One region of the Alteromonas sp. MmMcT2-5 genome, then DNA from elsewhere that is predicted to be linked to it. Evidence: predicted binding sites of a transcription regulator. Region 1 holds the regulator's gene; each other region holds the start of a gene.
What was found. The regulator sigma-54, encoded in region 1, starts transcription at its own class of promoters, with help from an activator protein. The targets are predictions, from matches to a motif close to GTTGGCACGNNNNTNGNNT.
Positions count from the first base shown of each region.

Region 2: the regulator sigma-54 is predicted to act here: its motif matches at 2,980-2,998, upstream of flhA (flagellar biosynthesis protein FlhA).
Region 3: the regulator sigma-54 is predicted to act here: its motif matches at 1,115-1,133, upstream of MHN09_RS03900 (PEP-CTERM sorting domain-containing protein).
Region 4: the regulator sigma-54 is predicted to act here: its motif matches at 3,845-3,863, upstream of MHN09_RS00345 (DUF3192 domain-containing protein).

Region 1 is NZ_JAKRFB010000014.1:58,585-63,721, forward strand. It holds gene ptsN (PTS IIA-like nitrogen regulatory protein PtsN) at 1-268, opposite strand, end outside; gene hpf (ribosome hibernation promoting factor) at 282-569, opposite strand; gene MHN09_RS08370 (RNA polymerase factor sigma-54) at 600-2,081, opposite strand; gene lptB (LPS export ABC transporter ATP-binding protein) at 2,155-2,880, opposite strand; gene lptA (lipopolysaccharide transport periplasmic protein LptA) at 2,883-3,437, opposite strand; gene lptC (LPS export ABC transporter periplasmic protein LptC) at 3,406-3,984, opposite strand; gene kdsC (3-deoxy-manno-octulosonate-8-phosphatase KdsC) at 3,981-4,529, opposite strand; gene MHN09_RS08395 (KpsF/GutQ family sugar-phosphate isomerase) at 4,530-5,137, opposite strand, start outside.
Region 2 is NZ_JAKRFB010000001.1:179,716-184,852, reverse strand. It holds gene flhF (flagellar biosynthesis protein FlhF) at 1-795, opposite strand, end outside; gene flhA (flagellar biosynthesis protein FlhA) at 825-2,924, opposite strand; gene flhB (flagellar biosynthesis protein FlhB) at 3,359-4,483, opposite strand; gene fliR (flagellar biosynthetic protein FliR) at 4,490-5,137, opposite strand, start outside.
Region 3 is NZ_JAKRFB010000003.1:81,202-86,338, reverse strand. It holds gene MHN09_RS03905 (PEP-CTERM/exosortase system-associated acyltransferase) at 193-1,014, shown strand; gene MHN09_RS03900 (PEP-CTERM sorting domain-containing protein) at 1,182-2,078, shown strand; gene prsT (XrtA/PEP-CTERM system TPR-repeat protein PrsT) at 2,251-4,983, shown strand; gene MHN09_RS03890 (ThiF family adenylyltransferase) at 5,007-5,137, shown strand, end outside.
Region 4 is NZ_JAKRFB010000001.1:68,925-74,061, reverse strand. It holds gene queF (NADPH-dependent 7-cyano-7-deazaguanine reductase QueF) at 1-782, shown strand, start outside; gene MHN09_RS00355 (GGDEF domain-containing protein) at 856-2,412, shown strand; gene ppnN (nucleotide 5'-monophosphate nucleosidase PpnN) at 2,423-3,787, shown strand; gene MHN09_RS00345 (DUF3192 domain-containing protein) at 3,987-4,361, shown strand; gene MHN09_RS00340 (histidine kinase) at 4,373-5,137, shown strand, end outside.

The DNA.
Region 1 (5,137 bases):
CAAAGTCGATTGCTGGCGTGCTGGTTACAACAATGGCAATCACTTTCTCAAGGCCCGGCAGGCGTCCGTGGGGCAGGGCGATACCATTGCCAATGCCTGTACTACCCATACGCTCTCGAGCCATCAAACTGTTGAGTACCGTTGCCTGATCAATGTTCTCGTTTTGCTTGGCAGCGATATCAGCGATGATCTCAAGAATTCGCTTTTTACTATTACACTGAACCGCACACTCGGTGCGGTCCAGACTTACGATGGCTTGTATATCCATGCTTAATTAACTACTAATGTTTTTTCAGTTTTTCCTTATGCTTGATTACCTGCCGGTCGAGTTTATCAACCATGCTGTCAATCGCCGCATACATGTCGGTATTTTCTGAGGATGCGAATACTTCAGCGCCACTTAAATGAACGGTCGCTTCGGCTTTTTGATTTAATTTTTCAACGTTCAGGATGACATGCACATTAGAAATGTGATCAAAGTGACGTTCAAGTTTGCTGAACTTCGTATCGACATAATTACGCAAAGAGTCGGTGATTTCGACATGATGACCAGTAAGGTTGATTTGCATATTTCGTCTTCCTTATATTATTAAGCCCGATTAAATAAGGCTTTTGCGTTGGTTCGACGGCGGGATCGACAACGATTCCCGGTACTTTGCTATTGTTCGCCGGGCAACTTTAATGCCTTGTTCGGCCAACAATGAAGCAATCTTGCTATCACTTAGCGGCTTGCTAGGCTTTTCAGCGGCCACTAATTTCTTGATCAATGCACGAATCGCTGTAGATGAACATTCACCACCAGACTCTGTTGCAACGTGGCTTGAGAAAAAATACTTCAATTCGAAGATTCCACGTGGCGTATGCATGTACTTTTGCGTTGTCACTCGCGAAATAGTGGATTCGTGCATATCTACCATTTCTGCGACATCATTTAGCACCATTGGTTTCATCATTTCCGGGCCGTGCTCAAAAAAGCCCATTTGCTGCTGCACAATGCAGTTTGCAACCTTCATTAAGGTTTCGTTACGAGATTCAAGGCTCTTTATGAACCACTTAGCCTCTTGCATGTGTGAGCGGATGAATTGTGAATCGCTACTATTCTTGGCACGGCGACTCATTGCAGCGTATTGTTGATTTACGCTTAACTTAGGCAGACTGTCGGGGTTCAGCTCAACCACCCAACGGCCATTTTTCTTGGTTACTGAGACATCAGGAATAACGTACTCAGGCTCTTTAGTAACTAAAGCACTACCTGGGCGAGGATTCAAGGTTTGCAGTAAACGCATTGCCTCGCGTAGCTGATCTTCTTTCAATCGGCTTTTACGCATAAGCGTACGATAGTCTTTGCTGCTCAGTAAGTCAGAGTACTCTTCAATCAGTTGCTTTGCTTCAGCAAGCCACGGTGTGTCTTCTGAAAACTGGCGCAATTGCACCATCAAACATTCTTGTGGAGAGCGTGAGCCAGAACCAATAGGGTCGAACATCTGAATGCGCTTTAGCACACATTCTATTTCGTCCATTTCAATCGGCTCTTCCATATCATCATCGTTAACCGCTTCTAAAATATCATCAAGGGTAACGGTTAAATAACCTGACTCGTCAATAGAGTCGATGATTGCTGTAGCGATTGCGCGATCGGTATCCGAGAAATGGGTAAGGCGCATTTGCCAAAGAAGGTGCTCTTGAATATCTTCAGTAGTCTCACCTTGGAAGATTTGCTCGTCGTCATTGGATGGACCCGGAGCAGGCGAAGATGAAGCAGAGTAGTATTCGTCCCATGTGCTGTCGATTGGCAGCTCATCGGGAAGATCGTTTTTCTCAAGTGCATCGCCGGCTTCTAGTGTGTCACTAGATGCAGAAGCAGTGGCCTCAGAGCCGCTGTCATCGTTGTCGATATTGTTCTTTTCTAGTTGCGGCTCGTCGTTACCTTCTTCAACTTCTAATAGCGGATTAGAATCGAGCGCTTCTTGGATCTCTTGTTGAAGATCAAGTGTAGAAAGCTGCAGCAGTTTAATGGCCTGCTGAAGCTGTGGTGTCATGGTAAGTTGTTGGCTAAATTTTAGCTGTAAAGATGGTTTCATCTACGTCTTATTTAAATGCTCTAAATTGAATATACCAGAGCGAAACTGAAAAATGACAATTCGGTTACATTAACTATAGCCTGAATTGTTCGCCTAGGTATACATCCCTTACTTTTTGATTACTTAAAACCTGTTCCGCCGTTCCTTGCGCAATAAGCTCGCCATGACTCACAATGTACGCCTTTTCACAAACATCCAATGTCTCTCGTACGTTATGGTCCGTGATAAGGATTCCAATACCCCTATCGCGAAGATGTTGTATTATCTTCTTTATATCATTAACTGATATTGGATCAACACCAGCAAATGGTTCGTCTAACAAAATAAATTGCGGTTTTGCTGCCAGAGCGCGGGCAATCTCAACGCGACGGCGTTCGCCCCCTGACAAACTCATCCCCGTACTATTACGTATATGGTTAATATTAAATTCATCAAGTAGCGCATCTGCTTCTTCTTCTTGCTGTTGTGAATTTAAATCTTTACGGGTTTGCAAAATGGCCATGATATTTTCATGCACTGTGAGCTTTCTGAAAATAGAGGCTTCCTGCGGTAGGTAGCCAATTCCGCGGCGTGCGCGCTCGTGCATGGGCTGATGAGTTAGCTCATTGTCGTCGATTTCAATCTTGCCTTTATCCAGATTCACTAAACCAACAATCATGTAGAATGTGGTGGTCTTACCAGCGCCATTTGGGCCAAGAAGACCAACAATTTGACCCGTTGAGACAGACAGGCTTACATCTCGTACAACCTGTCGTGACTTGTAAGCCTTAGCAAGATTTTTAGCGCTCAAAGTTGCCATTGCTATTCATTGCCCTCGTTGTCTTTTTTGTCTTTCTTAGACGAAGTTTTGCGAATGGTCTCAGGTGTGAATACTGTGGTCACTCGACCCTCACCATCCTTACCTGCGCCGCCAGTCGCTAGCAATTGCTCGGTAATCATATCGAACGTGATGTTGTCACCCTGTACTTTACTGGTGTCTTGTTTCAACTCTGCGTTTCCGGCAAGAGAAATCGTTCGGTTCACCACTTCATAGCGTATTTCATTAGCTTTTGCCGAAACTGGCGTGCCGTCTTCCAATTGCTGGGAATAGCTTGCAGGCTTTCCTCTAGCAATAAATATTTCACGACCACCACCGTCAGTGGCAATTACTTCCACTTCGTCAGCTTCAATAACCAAAGAGCCTTGAGTTATGAGTACGTCGTCTTTGTACAACGCGGTTTTATTTTTACCGTCGATAAACTGGGTGTTCGAGCCTATTTTTATGGGCTGCGAAAAATCATCTTCACTGGCGTGTACCGCACCGCTAGCGATGGCAAGCAATAAACTAGTTGCTAGGGGAATAAGTGGTTTGTACATGATCTAAAAGCTCGTATTCTTGTGTGCGTAAATTCGCGTTAAACCCATTACTTAAAATGACATATTGGGTGCCCAGTATTTCAACGGGTTGGTCAGATGTCATTTGCTTGGTTTCTAAATTAATTTGAATGTACTCGGTCGATATACTTCTGACAAAGTCATCGCCAGTTTGGTTCTCAATATTAACTTGGTTTTCCAGCTGGATTAGCTCGTTATTGTATAGTGTACCTTCATCAGCGGTTACCACCCATGGTGATGACGCGTTTTCTGTATAAAGGGTGTATTTAGGTTGCTGAAACAATACAAAGCCAAGCTGGTCGTAATGCTCCATCGACTCTGCAAATACTTTGTGATTTAACTCACCGTCTTGATTGTACAGCGTAGTTGTTAGATTTTTTGCTTTGTAGGCGGGCTTTAGCGCATCGTTTTCACGATTCCCCTGCGTTTCAGGCTGCTCTTCCATCCACGTAGGGATGTACATCAGCATCGCCAGAATAAATAGCGCCGATATACTTAATCCTAAGCGATTAAAGCCAAACAGGCTCATACACTAGCTCCAAAAATCTCATTTGCTACCCCTTTGGCCTGCAAAATGGTATCCGATATTTCTCGGACCGCGCCAAACCCACCGGGAAGGGTCGTAATCCAGTTAGCTTGTTTTGCTACGTAAGGATGGGCATCGGCAACCGCAATTTTAACCGCAACGTGCTTGTACATACCCGTATCTGGCATGTCATCACCTACCGCAGCCACTTCGTCAGTGTTTAACTCAAGGCGTTTCATCAGGTCGCTAAGCGCGTCTGCTTTATTCTCTTCGCCTTGAATTATATGTGCAACATTCAGTGCCTTCATTCTATTTTCAACAATGGCAGAGCGACGTCCAGTAATAACCGCAACATTCACTCCATTGCTCACTAGCGCTTTTACACCATATCCATCACGGGTATGGAATGCTTTAAGTTCTTCACCGTCGTTACCTAAGTAAATTCGACCATCTGAGAACACACCATCAACGTCGCATACCAGCAACTTTATCTTGGCTAGTTTTGCGAAAAGCGAGTCATTTATTTCCGTGTACAAGGTGGTTGTCATTTAAAGCACTCCTGCTTTTAGTAGCATATGCATGTTAAAAGCCCCAACAGGTTTGCGCTTATCGTCAGTAACCATTAACGCACTAATTTTATGGGTTTCCATCAAATTCAGGGCTTCTACAGCCAGCTGACCTGCGGTGGTAGTCTTGCCGCCTTTAGTCATTACTTCTTCTACTGTCGCACTGTGTACGTCTACGCGGGCATCGAGAATTCGTCGTAGGTCGCCATCCGTAAAGACGCCTGTCAGCGTACCGTCTGCCGCTATCACGCCTGTCATACCCAACCCCTTTTTAGATATTTCCAGCAGTGCGTCAGCAACAGAAGCACTGGCATGGACAAGGGGGATATCACTGCCGCTTTGCATGATATCGCTAACTTTAAGCAGAAGTTTTCTGCCTAAACTGCCGCCTGGGTGCGAAAGCGCAAAGTCATCTGAGGTGAAACCTTTTTGGTCGAGCAGTGCTACCGCAAGCGCATCACCCATAACCAGTGTGGCGGTTGTGCTTGACGTAGGAGCAAGACCTAGCGAACACGCTTCTTTTTCAACGCTGATATCAAGCACGACATCTGCGTGTTGCCCTAATGAACTGGAAGCACTGTTGGTCATGG
Region 2 (5,137 bases), on a different contig from region 1:
TGGTCCTACTAATGCAACAGCACCTTGTGCGCTAAGTATATCGTTTCCTGTCACATTTATGCGATTAGCCAATAGGTTAAGAAGATATACCCATGCATCTCGTTCGTTGTAATGTGACGGCGTATAGCTAATAAGCTGTTTCGCTAACGCGTTGCTTAACCCCATATCGGTTAAACGGGTGATTAGATATTGATGAACAGGTTTTTGACGTTTGTTTTTAGCTTCCATCAAGTCGGCCACTTGATATTGCAATACATCGCGAAGAGACGCTAACTCTTCCTTGATTTGCGCAAGCTCCGCTGACTGCGTCACAGAGGTATCATCCATACTTGACGCTTGATGCTCTGGGAAAGCGTTCTGACGAACTGGTTCATGAGAAGACTGCTGGGCTTCTACGTCGTCAATAAAGGCTTCTGAGAAGTCTAAGTGCGAAGCAATTTCATTGGCGTGCTTAGCATTCGCTGTCATTGGTTGGTTAGGTTGCGCGGGACTCGCCACGCCATTATTTCCACCGTGCTGCTTTTCTAGCAGTGCTTTAAGGCTATCAGGACCGTCGTCACCAATGATTTCGCTCAAGCTAGGCACTGCCTTTTGGCCAGGTGTTTTTGCAGCTGCTTGTGGAGACGCTTTCGGCGTAAACAACTTCGCTTCAGGTTCTTTGTCGTAGGCTGCGACAAGCTCAATACCGTCAGCGACTTTGCGATTTGACATGATCACAGCGTCACTGCCCAATTCAGCTTTAACTTGGCTTAATGCCTCACGCATATCTTTGCCGAAGAAACGTCTAATTTTCATTGCAACCTCTCCAATCACCCAGTGTCAGATTATTGACCGACCGAACTGACTATTTTTATTTGTTTGTCGTCAGGCACTTCTTGGTAAGACAGAACATGAAGCCCAACAACCGAATATTTTAAGAAGCGAGACAGAACGGGTCGTAGCATGCCTGAGGTAAGGAGTACTGCAGGCTCTCCTTCTAACTCTTGCTGCTGACTGGCTTGCTGCAATGATTTTTGCAGCTTGTCTGCCAGACCTGGTTCTATGCCAGCGCCATCTTCGCCACCTGCTTGAAGTGACTGGTGCAACATCTGTTCCAACTCTGGCGCCAAGGTTATGACAGGTATCTCTTTTGCACCTTGAGTAATTTCTTGGACAATTAAACGTTTAAGGGCAATACGCACTGCAGACACTAAAACATCGGGGTCTTGGCTGCGCGTGCCGTACTCACTGAGTGTTTGAACGATTGTACGCATATCGCGAATAGGCACACCTTCAAACAATAAGGTTTGCAGTACCTTCACGACGGTGCTTAACGGAAGGATGTCTGGTACTAACCCTTCAACCAGTTTCGGATGCTGTTTGGCAAGCATATCAAGAAGTTGTTGCGCTTCCTCGTGCCCTAATAATTGATATGCATTGTTAGAAAGTAATTGGCTTAAATGGGTCGCTACAACGGTCGCAGCGTCTACAACTGTGTACCCAAGGGTTTGTGCATGCTCCCGTTTGTTGGGCTTAATCCATACTGCGTCTAAGCCAAACGCGGGGTCTTTAGTGGCACGCCCTTCTAATTTACCGAACACTTGCCCTGGATTAATAGCAAGTTCTTCATCGTGACTGATGATGGAATCCCCAATCGTTACGCCTAGCATAGCGATGGTGTAAGTGTTGGGCTCTAAATCCAAGTTATCGCGAATGTGGACAGGCGGAATAAGGAAACCCAGCTCTTGCGATAGTTTCTTACGTACGCCTTTAATGCGCGTCAACAACTCGCCACCTTGGGATTTATCGACAAGAGGAATTAAACGATAGCCCACTTCCAATCCGATGGTATCTACCTGCTGAACATCATCCCAGCCAAGCTCTTTCACTTCAGGCGCAACCGATTCATCTTTTACCACATTGTCTGGCACTTTGGGCTCTGCGGCCTTTCTCTTTTCTTGGACCGACTGCCAGTAAGCAAAGCCTGCAATCAAGAATGAGAACCCTAAGAATGCGATATGAGGCATCCCAGGAATGATACCCATCACAAATAGAACGCCCGAGGCTATATAAAGAGCTTGATTATTACCAAGCTGACCGCGGATTTCTTTGCCCATTTCCTGAGTCTCGTTTTCACGAGTAACGATAATGGCTGTAGCGACCGAAAGTAACAATGAAGGAATTTGCGCCACCAAACCATCACCGATGGTCAATATGGTGTAGATTTCTATAGCGTTACCGAATGAAAGCCCGTGCTGAATCATGCCGATAAAAAGACCACCAACAATATTAATTAGCATGATGAAAAGGCCTGCGACCGCATCACCCTTTACAAATTTTGACGCACCGTCCATCGACCCGTAGAAATCCGCTTCTGCGGTAATCTCTTCACGGCGTTTACGTGCTTGATCTTGATCTATATACCCTGCATTTAAATCAGCATCTATGGCCATTTGCTTACCGGGCATAGCATCTAACGTAAAGCGAGCGCTTACTTCTGAAATACGTCCTGCGCCTGCGGTTACAACTTTGAAGTTGATAATAAGAAGAATGGCGAAAACAACAATACCTACGGCGTAGTTACCACCAATCACGACCTCACCGAAGGCTTCGATAACTTTACCTGCTGCATCGCCGCCTTCATGTCCGTAAAGTAAGACAACGCGAGTAGAAGCCACGTTAAGCGCTAGTCTCAATACGGTAGCGATAAGTAACACCAAGGGGAAAATGCCGAAATCTACTGGACGCTGGGTAAGTACAGCCACCAAGATAATGACTAGCGACAACGCAATATTAAAGCTAAACAGCACGTCCAGTAAGAATGGCGGCATAGGCAATATAACCATGCCCATAATTGCCAAAAGGACGATGGGTGCGCCTAAACCACTGGTAAAATTTTGCAGCTGATTTTTATCGAATCGCTGAAGATAACCGGATAACTGCATGGCTTGGTGTCTCTCTATCAGAAAATTGACGCTTTATGTGAATCTTCTAGTGAGTTTTCAACTAACGTGCCAGCTTTGTGTTTTACGCAAAAGTTATCCAAATCTGAGCTGTAATCATGCGTGATTACTGTCTACAGTGACTTGTATAGAGCGATTAAGATTTTGTATCCGAGGGACATACGAACAGTTTATAATTACGTCACTATTCCTAGGGCCTACTCTTCGTTTTAAAAGGATTATTCATGGTAGTACTACAAAACCGTGTTGCAACGTTTTGTTGGGTCAGCCTTGTCATCATGCTGACTTTTAGTCATGTAGCTCATGCATCTAAACAACCTAACTTACGGACAGCGTGTGGAGAATTTGCTAGCTGGTTGGGGGCACATACCTATGTCCCACCTTCAAAGTCAATTTTAACCCATTTAGCGGTTGGGTTAGTGTCGGTACTCTGGTGGGATAGGCAAATCCCGTTTAAGTGGCTTAGGACGTTTGCCCTTACCTGCTCTATGCGCTTTTAACTGATAAACATGTGCGAGCACCTGCGCTACCGCCATAAATAAAGCGTTAGGAATTTCATCGTCCACTTCAGTGGAGTAGAAAATGGCTCGCGCTAACATGGGTGAAGGGATCAACGGCACATCGTTGGCGGTAGCAATTTTTCTGATGTGCATCGCTAGCTCATCAGCACCTTTCGCGACCACAACCGGCGCCCTTACCCCCTTCTCGTCATATTTAATAGCAACAGAAAAGTGAGTAGGGTTGGTCACGACAACGTCTGCTTGTGGTACTTCCTGCATCATGCGCTTGGTTGCAGCCTGATATTGCAGACGGCGAATTCGGCCTTTAACCATAGGGTCGCCTTCCGCATTTTTCCGTTCGTCTTTAACCTCTTGCTTGGTCATCTTCATTTCTTTGTTGTGCTTATACATTTGATAAGGCACATCAATGAGCGCGATAGGGATCATGCCGCACACCAGAATAAGAAACGCCCACTTAAGCATGTCGAGTGCGTGAAAGATGTTTCCCGGATAAAGCTCCATATCAAGGTGGAGCGCTTCATCTTCAAAGAACAGTAACGCCCCAATTGCCATGCCGATAATGGCTACAACTTTCGCAATAGACTTAAGTAACTCTACCAAGCCGTTCATGCCAAACATGCGTTTGAAGCCTTGGATAGGGCTCATTTTTGAACCCTTAGGTTTTGCACCTTCCCAGGTAAAGTTAAAACCGCCAAGGGCGATAGAGCCGTAAATGCCCGCTATCATTGCCACAACCATGTATAGCAGCACGGCAGGACCTACTGCCGAAAAGGCTTCACCCCATGCGCCAAACATGTGGGTGATATCATAGGTTTCGTCACGAGAGAGAATGAACATTCTCTGAGTAAGTTTAAAAAAAGATTCAGCAATCCACCCGCCCACAAACAAGAACATAAAAGCACTGACGATAAGTACTAGGGTCGTAGAGAGTTCACGGGATCGGGCTAGCTGCCCTTTTTTTCGGGCATCTTCGAGTTTTTTCCCCGTGGGGTCTTCTGTTTTTTCGCTTGAATCTGCCATTTTTTCCTACGAACAAATATTCAATAGTTCACACATAAACTGTTCGGCTCTAAACCATTGGGTTTCGAAGTGTACAGTAAAGTTATCTAGTGTTATCCAAATAATCAGTAGTCCCATTACCTGAGCAATGGAAAAACCAATACTAAAAATGTTTAGCTGTGGTGCAGCTTTGGTCATTACGCCAAACGCCAAGTTCACGATAAGCAGCGAGACGATTGGCGCAAGGGAAAGGGTCACTGCCGATATGAACATCCAGCCGGCCCAATGGGCAATATCGCGAAACTGTTCACCGGTCCACCATGCTTCGCCTATGGGAAACGCCTCAAAGCTCATGACTATCATTTGGATCATGGACAAATGCCCATCCAAAGTCCAAAACAACAAAGTCGCCAATATCAGATAAAACTGGCCTACCGCCGGCACGTTAATACCATTGACTGGGTCAACAATAGACGCAAAGCCCAAACCGGTTTGCATTGCTATAACTTGGCCAGCAAGCACAAAGGTATTGAGCACCATCATTGATATAAAACCAATAGCAATGCCTATTAGCAACTGCTGAATAACAATTAAGAATGTGCCCACATCGACTAAATTTTCTATGGGTGACGGGGGAACCACCGGCATGATAATCAGTGTCAGCATTACGCCTAA
Region 3 (5,137 bases), on a different contig from region 1:
AAGTATATTGTTATAAAAATAAGAACTTGCAACGAGGTATTGTTGCTCATGAAGCGCTAGAGAGCCGAAAAAAATAATACGTACATGAACGTATATTTACAAACTATACTTACTCTAGCTGAATACAATATAAAAACATCATTGCCTAAACAGCATCAATGGTCGTAGTCTCTAAGACAGGTAGAAAGTGTTATGCAAAAAGGAAAGTTGGTACAAAAGGTACAGAATATTTTTGGTGCCAATAGTCGAGTAACTAAAGCACTTAAGGGATATCAAAAACTACAAGAAGTTAAAGAGATATCTCACCACTTTTCTACTTACTTAGTGCCAAAGATAGCGCATGACGAGGCTCTGAAAAATGAATCATTCAAAATTAGGTATCAAGTATATTGTACAGAAGAAGGTTTTGAACCACCTAATCCTTTAGAAATAGAAAGTGATGAATTCGATGCTTATTCGGTGTGTTGTTTAATCGAACATGTACAAAACCAGAGATTCGCGGGTACTGTTCGAATGGTTCGCCCCAATACAGAAAATCAACTTCTTCCCATAGAAAAGTACTGTTGTGATTCGATTACAAATAGCGCACTTGATCCTAGAAACTTCCCCCGCCATGAGATTTGTGAAATTTCTCGACTTGCAGTACCAAATGAGTTCCGTCGAAGACAGATGGATAAATTCGATGGTGCTGCAATTGGTGCTATCAATCCAGAAAGTTATTCTGAAACAGAGTTACGTTGCTTCCCTTTCATTGCGATAGGACTATATCTTGCTGCCGCAGCAGTCTCAGTTAACTCAGGTGTTAAACATAACTATGTAATGATGGAGCCAAGGCTTGCTCGGTCAATGCGTTTTATTGGAATACGCTTTGAACAGATTGGACCGATCGTAGATTACCATGGTAAGAGGGCCGCCTATCACATCACGCCGGAAATGCTTCACAAAAACCTCCCTAAAGGGTTTTCAATAATGTATAAAAACATAAAACATACATTAAGATCACAACAAGGATGATGCCGTTGAGCTCTTTCGCAACTATGACTTTGAGCTGTCAGCATAATTTACACCGCGAAAATGGAATAATTAATTTTCATTACTTATCAACAACTTAAAAGTTGGCACGCATAGTGCTTTAACCAAGTGACTTCAAGAAATCGCTGCAAACATAACGGAGAGCGGAAATGAAAAAGTTACTTCTTACAACAATGATGGCTGCTGGTTTAGCGCTTAGTGGACAAGCAGCAGCGACACCTTTTTACTTAGACTTATCTGACGATTCAGTAGTTAACCCTCGCGGTGCAATCGATGGTTTAGGTCTTCAATACGACTCAGTTTCTGAAGTAAATACAGCGACTGGAGATATTGTGTCTCGCGGTGGTATTGGCCTAATCGGCTATACCTTTAACGGTTCAATGGCTGGATTTACTGATCTGTCTGACCTTGTGCTTTCTGACGATGGCGCTATTGCGAACACGTTTACTTACGACCCTGAGCCAAACAATCTTGGCGTGGACGGTTCAACTCTCCCTACTGTCGTAGTTACTGCACTTACATTTGATTTCGAATTAGACGGTATCCTTAACCCAGGTGGTGACTCTGTTACTTACACTGGCGGTGTTCTAGATATCTACTCTTATCAATACAGCTATGACTTCTTTACTCCTGATGTTGTTACTGTTGATAATGGTAGTGCAGAGTTGTTAGTACAAAGCGAGTTCAGCACAAGCTCAATTAACCTTGGTGAGCAAGTTATCGAGTCGCTAATTACTGAAGTTAGCCTTACTCCAGCTGGTCAAGAAGTTTTCTACTTCCAAGACAGTTCAGGTAACTTCGTATCTTTCCAAGATTACATTACTGCAACGCTAACTGACATCCTACTTTATGCTTCACAAACAGTTACTGTTGGTGAGTTAGCAGATAACATCGCTAACCCAATCGACTCAGATGGTGACACAGTGCTTATCAGCGATAACCACGCTGTTACTGTAGAGTTCCGTGTACCTGAGCCATCAACAGTTGCAGTTTTGAGCCTAGGCCTTATCAGCATGTTCGGTTTCTCACGTCGTCGTAGAAAATAATATCGACACGGATACAAGCAAAAGACTTAAAGAGCTGCCTTAAATAGGCAGCTTTTTTTTTGCTCTTTTCTTATCAGAGTGATACAGAATTGCCTTAGAAAAAGTCCTTGAATAGCTTGTAAATTATCTGGAATACGTTACCTTAGCTAGGTTAAGCAATAAGGAAGCTAATGTGAAAAATTATTCTAAATTGTCAGTAGCCATGCTGTTATGCTTGTTGTCTGCGTGTAGCGACAACTCTCCAGAAAAGCGTCTGGCTGACGCAGAATTAATGCTTGAAAAAGGGCAATTACAAGAAGCGTCAGTTACCCTCAAAAATGTAATAAAAGACGACCCTTCGCTTTTAAAGGCAAGAGAAATGTTAGGTTTAACATATCTCCAACAAGGCCTATACCTTGCAGCGCAAAAAGAATTACTACGCGCACAGAGCGTATTAAGTGATGAAAGCAAAGTCGCATTAGCAGAGACCCATCTTTGGCTTGAAGAATACGAGAGCATCAAAGACCTTAGTGTTGATAACGAAGGCCAAACTAAAGATAAGTTAGAAATATACCAAGCAATTGCTCTGTTTCGAGCACAAAGCCCGACAAGTGCGATATCAGCATTTGAAAAGTTAGAGGCTTCACCTTTTGAAGATATTGCATCTCTTGCGAAAGCTTACAACGCTACGATAAGAGAGAAACCTGCTGCAGCTTTAAAGGTATTGGTTGACAATGCAGCACAAATAGAAGACTCGCCGCTAGCGCTTCAGTTAAAATTTACCCTAGAAAACTTTGTTAATGATTGGTCGAGTGCTATTGATACCAGTAAAAAATTGCTTTCTTTAAGGCCCGCTGATTATAAGGTAAAAACCCAACTAGCAACGGTTTTAATAAACGCTGGTGAATTCGAAGAAGCAAAACCTGTTGTTGAACAACTTTTACGTCTGAGTCCTGAGCAAGCCTATTTTAACCAGTTAAAGGGTACCTTGTTGGTTTCTGAAAAGGACTATGAGGGCGCAATTCTTTACCTAGATAAAGCAATAAAAAATGGACGCTCAAACCAAATTACTCGGTTATTTTCCGCCATATCTCATTATCAACTGGGAAATTTTGAGCAGGCATATCAGAACCTTTCAGTCATCATTGACACATTGCCTAAAGATCATTACGCCAAAAGACTTTATACGAGCATTCAACTGAAATTAGGCTACGTTCAGGACGGTATTGATACAATTAATACAATGTCCGATCTTGGACAGGACGATCTATTGTACATCGTTGAAACATCTAGATTACTTGTTCAAAAGAACGAGCTTGACGAGGCAAAACGCTTGATTGGCAAAATTGAGTCGGACCAAATTTCGGACTCCAAGATGCTTCAAAACATCGGTTTGTTGAAACTTATTACTGGCAAGGAAGGTCTTTCCGAGCTAGAGCGAAACCTAGATATATCACCTGAATCTGAAAACAGTTTCTACCTGCTATTAGTGGCCTATGTTGAAAATAAGGCCTACGACAAAGCCTACGAGCTTATAGATTCGCGCTTAACAGGTGAAGAGAATAAAATTGAGCGATTGAATGCAACAGGTTTTGTTCAACAGACAGCCGGAGACATTGAGTCTGCGCAACAAACCTATCAAAAACTAAAAGATATAGACCCCAAAAACCTTGAAGCGGCCCTATTTTTCATAGAGCAGTCAATAAAAAATGGAGAGCTTGAAAAAGCATCGAAACAGCTTTCAAGTGCTATTGATAACTATCCTTTGAGCACTCGCCTGTTAATACGCTCTTTCCAAGTGGCTCAGCGCTTAGGAAATATCAAACCAGCCATTAAACAATTGAAAGAAGCTCAAGGGAAATCGAAAGAACCAAAATACGCTCTCCTTTATGCCGCTGCGCTTTCTTTAGATAATCAATTCAAAACTGTAGTGGATTACCTTTCGGAAAATCAACAAAAGCTAAAAGATACCCCTAAATATTGGATGTTGCTGGGTAATGCCTATGCAAAACAGTCTAATTACAAGGATGCGCGAAAGGCATTCACTGAATGGAGAAAACTGGAGCCTTCTCAAAATTCGTTTGTACAGAGTATACAAATTGAAGAAATTGAACGTGACTACCTCAAGGCGGAACAGGTTATCGAGGAAGCGCGCAGAAACCTTGGTAAGAATACAACCATTGAGCTGCTGGCTGCTAGGTTAAAGTTACTTCAAGGCAAAAACAAAGACGCAAGTAAAGCTTATAACGCACTTCCTGACGAAGCGAAAAAGTCGTTAATTGGTCAGGTAGTAAAAGGACGCTTAGCTATTACTGAAGGTAATTACCAGTCTGCAATATCCACACTAGAGCCGTTGTACGAAGACGCGCCATCTAGTGAGTTAGCACTGCTGCTACTTACTTCATATGTGCAGTTAGAGCAGCACGAACAGATACTTAGCTTTGCAAAAGCACACCTTGAAAGAGCGCAAAGTGACAACAAAGTCCGTCTTCTCTTTGCCAATTATCTTCTTGAGCGTGAACCAGTACTTGCAATCGAACAGTATACGTATCTTGTTGATAACGTGAAGAAAGAGAGCCCACTCGTGTTAAACAACCTTGCTTGGTTGCTTAATCAAAATGGTTCACCATCTAAAGCTTTAAAGCTCATTGAGAGAGCTAACGAGCTCGTTCCAAACAACCCCAACATCTTATCCACTTACGGAGCTGTACTCTCCTCTTTATCAAAACACGAAGCTGCAATAGAGAAAGCAAAGGAAGCATTCGTGATAAGTAAAGAAAATGTCTCTATCGGCATAGAATACGTTAGAGCTTTAGCGAGGGGCGGAAGAAAAATTGATGCACAACGAGTAGCGTCGACTATTATTCCAGTAACCGCTGCGCAAGAAACGCAGCTCAATCAAGTGAAACAACAATTCCAACTTTAGGAATAACCTGGGGCTCGACAATTATGTTTGATTACAATGATGCTTTCTCAAGGAATATTGGTTGGGTAACGGAAGAAGAACAACTAAAACTCAAAAATAGCAAGGTTGCCATTGGTGGCTTGGGCGGTGTTGGTGGCGATCACGCTATTGTTTG
Region 4 (5,137 bases), on a different contig from region 1:
AATTTGAATATAACCCCGGCTTGTTGCAAGGCGTCCCGCGCAGTTTAAGCCGCGACACATTGGATCTCGCTAACTCTAGTCTACCTTTCGACGGTATAGATACCTGGACTGGATACGAACTTTCTTGGCTTAATTTAAAAGGTAAGCCCAATGTTGCTATTTTAGAATGCCATGTCCCTATCACCTCAGAAAACTTAATTGAATCAAAATCATTTAAGCTCTATTTAAATAGCTTCAATCAGACAAAGTTTGCCTCGGCAGAGGACGTACGACAGGTGCTACAGGCTGATTTATCAGCATGTGCAGGCGAGACTGTTGAGGTAAAGCTAATTCTTCCCGAGCAGTTTACCTCTTTGCAATTTAAAGAATTTGAAGGGACATTGTTAGATAGTCTTGATGTAGAAATCGAACAATACTCCCCCAACACCCAGTTTTTAGCTCTGGCTAAGAGTGGTGCAGAAGTAAAAGAGACGCTTATTTCCCACTTACTTAAATCTAATTGTTTAATCACAAGTCAGCCAGATTGGGCTAGTATTCAAATTAGGTATGAAGGAAAAGCTATTGAACATGAAGGGCTTTTGAAATATCTGATTAGCTTTAGGCAACACAATGAGTTCCATGAGCAGTGTGTTGAGCGCATCTACAACGACATAATGCAACATTGTCAGCCAGATAAGTTAACGGTGTGCGCTCGTTATACACGAAGAGGCGGTTTAGACATCAACCCCTTCCGTTCGAATTATGAAGCGCCTTATGCCAATCATCGTCAAGCACGTCAGTAATATTACGGTGAAGTACACCCCTAAAGCTAACACAGCCGCGGCGGTAACAGTGAATTAGAACTAAGACGAGATTATGGAAGCAAAACAACTACAAACTTTAAAACAAAATAATGCGCTTCTTTGCCAGTTTATTGTGAAGCTCTCAGCATTTTACGAGGGCTTCTCCGATAAAATAGATACTGAACTCAAGGTATTGCGTGGCCATCTATCTGGCACACCAAATTTCAGCCTAGCGGCGGTCAGTATTGAAAAGCTTAATAAATCTCTACAGCACCAAGAAATAACTCTGAGAAAATACAGCGTTGATACTGTATCTTCGCTAGAAGATGCGATGAAACAGCTGCAGAAAATTGTTTTTCAAGACAGTGAGTTGAAAGGGCTGACAACACAAGAGTTGATTAAATTGAATCAGCCTGTGGGCGATATATTTAGTATTTATAAACTATACGCAAAAGCCATTGCCCTTCACCGCATTGCACTTAACAAGAAAATGGTAGGCCTCGAACCAACCGGGTCGGTTGAAGCGCCATCGAACAAGCAAGAAAATTCGACCACTCGCTCGCTTAAAGATGACAATCCTCACTACCGCTCTATATTAGTTGAACTTAATCATTTGATTACTTCATACGCGCAGAAAAAACCGAATGATCCTCAGCTCAATGACATAAAGCAACGTCTCGATGACGGCATGGATGAAGACCAGTTACTGAAAAGCTGCGTTGTAATTTTGCGGATGATTGTGCAAGACGCCATGTCAGAGGCTAGCCTGACAGGGAAAGTCATTCAGAGCCTACACCGTTCGCTAGGTGAAGTAAGCAACGATGTAAACAATACCATTCAGGGGAGTCAAGCCCAATTCGAGCAACGCCAAGCGGGCAATGAACAGCTTAAGCGTGAGATTAGCCACATAGAAGAAGCTGTATCAGAAAGCAGCTCCTTAGAAGCCCTTAAAGAGCAGACCCAGTTTCGGGTTGAAAAGCTTGTAAGCACCTTAAGCGAGCAGCAAAGCAACGATCAGCAAGGCCAAGAAGCGCTAATGGCATTGCTGTCTTCAATGCAGTCGCGCATAGATACGCTTCAGCAACAAACCAGCGTTTATAAAAAGAAACTCGCCGAGCAAGCAATGCAGAGTCGAACCGATCCGCTAACACGCCTTCCTAATAGACAAGCATATAACGAAAAATTAGACGCAGCGTATGCTCACTTTAAATCTAGTGGGGATACTCTGGCAGTTGCCGTTGTTGATATTGATCATTTTAAATCGATCAACGATAGGTTTGGTCACGCTGCAGGAGACAAAACTCTGCAAGTGGTGAGCAAGTTTCTGAAACAAAGCCTGTCAGAAAATGATTTTGTTGCCAGATGGGGGGGAGAAGAGTTCGTTATGCTGCTGCCTAACACGCAGATGGCAGATATTGATAAAAAGCTTAATGAAGTTAGAACAAAGCTCGCTGCTATGCCGTTCAAATTTAAGCAAGAAAAAGTAAAAATTACCGCTTCTTTCGGCGCAACCTGTTTCGGTGAAAATGATACTACAGAAACGGTTTTCGAGCGCGCCGATGAATACCTTTATAAAGCGAAACGTAACGGCCGCAATCTCGTAGTCACTGATTTAAGCACTGACTTATAGGAAGTAAAGTATGAAGAAAGTGCAGCTTAACCCTGTTGGCTGGATGAGCCAACTGTCGCAAGTAGAAGTTTCTCGCCTTCAAGATGCCACTAATAGCGAGCTTTTCGCTATGTTCAGAAACTGCTGCCTTGCTGTATTGAACAGCGGCGTTGATGAAGACAATTTCGAAGCGCTATTCGCCCCCTATGAGAATTTTGAAATTAAGCTCATACGTCGTGAACGAGGCGTAAAAATTGAGCTCGTCAATCCGCCCGAGGTAGCGTTCGTAGATGAGCAACTCGTACGTGGTGTACACGAACATCTTTTCGCTGTACTGCGCGACTTGCTTTACATGGGTAATAAGTATGCATTTCTTCACCAAACCGCTCCAGCGGAAGGTAACGACATTACCGATATGGTTTTTGACATGCTACGCCATGCCAAAGCACTTGAGGGTAACGACGGCGTAAACACTATTGTTTGCTGGGGTGGCCACTCTATAAATCAGGTTGAGTATAAATACACTAAAGAAGTAGGCTATCAACTTGGCTTACGTGATATGAATATTTGTACCGGATGCGGCCCTGGGGCAATGAAAGGCCCAATGAAAGGCGCTACCATTGGTCATGCTAAGCAGCGCCATAAAACCGGGCGTTACATTGGTATATCAGAGCCGAGTATCATTGCTGCTGAGCCACCGAATGCCATAGTAAACGAGCTCATTATCATGCCGGATATCGAAAAACGCCTAGAAGCGTTCGTTAGATTGGGCCATGGTATCGTCGTGTTCCCAGGAGGTGTTGGTACAGCAGAAGAACTGCTTTACCTGCTTGGCATCTTGATGAATGAACGAAATGCACAGCAGCCCTTCCCTTTTATATTGACTGGCCCTGCTGGTAGCGAAGAGTATTTCGAGGCTATTGACGCCTTTGTCGGTGCAACGCTTGGTTCACAAGCGCAATCAAAATATCAAATTATTGTGAACGACCCGGAAGAAGTTGCCCGCACTATGAAGAAGCAGCTTGAAAAAGTGAAGCAGTTTAGAGGTGCCATGGGTGACGCTTTTAGCTTCAACTGGTCGTTAAAGATAGAGCAAGATTTTCAACAACCCTTCATTCCAACTCATGAAAGCATGGCTGCACTTCAGCTTCATTTGGATCAAAGCAAAAGTGACCTTGCCGCTAATTTGCGAAAAGCGTTTTCGGGTATTGTCGCAGGAAACGTTAAAGCAGAGGGTATTGCCCAAATTAAAAAACATGGTCCGTTTGAACTTACTGGTGACAGTGCACTGATGGAAAAAGTCGATACGCTGCTAGAATCCTTTGTAAAACAGCACCGAATGAAGCTCCCGGGGACGGCATATGAACCGTGTTACGTTGTGAAGAATGAAAAATAAGGTAATGAATAACCGATAACCGTGATAAGACGCATTTGCTTACGTTTACTACTTATGCTTGGCAGACGTTTTGCGTTACACTACTAAAGAGTATTGTTTTACGCATTAAAGCATCAAGCTTTCTCTCAACGTGATGGAAATGCGTCCCACTCGTGATTAACACTAACATTAAAGTAAAGAAAAACGAGAAGTAACGGTCATGAATACCAAGGTTATTCGTCTAATTTTAGCTGGCATCGCCCTTTATGCGGTGTTTGTTTTTATGGTTATCGCGTTCTATCCCGATAAGCCAGAAAATATGGATTGGAAAGACCGTGAAGAATATAACCGTGTGCAAATTACCAAGTTGAAGTTGGGCAGTACAAGAGAAGAGGTTTTGGCTTTGTTAGGCTCACCTGACATTACAGAAGCTAAGCGACAAGGAGCAACGGCGATACAGGTTATGTTTTTCAGGACACAACATGTGCGCGCTGACGGCTTAACCACGCAAGATGAATGTACACCGTTACTTTTTGAAAACGACAAACTTATTGCATGGGGTGAAGGGGCTTACTCCAGTTACCAAAAAAGTTAGAAGGATGGGGAGTGAGCGACATCATTTCCACGCTTAAACGCCTGGTTCAGTTAGGTAACACTGAACTTTCTGTCGAGCAGCGTATAAACCATTGGTTGAAAATCGCTAAACGGATCCTGACCTTAGTAAACGCCAATCCAGCGCTTGCTGCAGCAACGTTACACATCGATAATGACCTTCCCAAAGATACTCAACATCTTTTATTATTGGCGCTGTTTGGCAAGCTTTGCCGATTAAACGACCACTATTTACAACATGTGCTTGCGTCTTTACTCGCATCCCTCTGGCTTTCAAGTAAAGGAACACCAAGCGACCAAACGGCCAATATCATTCGCTTTTTGCGTAAACACAATCTCTCGATTTGGCTGGATATCATTAAACTTCAAAAAGCATTTCGGTCAGACAAGCCCATTAACTACGTTGCAGACATTCGGCTTAATATGGTTCAAAGGCTTTGTCTCCTAGCAAATGTTTTCGCTACTAAAACAAAAAAAGCAGATTATCGTGAGGTTTTCACTCAGATCGTTTTACGCCTTCCAGCACATCATCGTCACCTTATTGCACCACTTATCAACCTATTTAATGGTGTGCTACCTGGCGCAAAGGTTTACGCAAACGGCGTACCGGGCGCGCTAGTCGACATTCAGCAAAATCACGGCTACGTATTTATGCTTAGTCAAGACGATGAAGATGGAAAGTGGCTGCCTCTATCGTCAATACGCTCTCCCATTTCACTATCAATGCCGTTTGAGCACTTTGTTGCTCTTTACACTGAT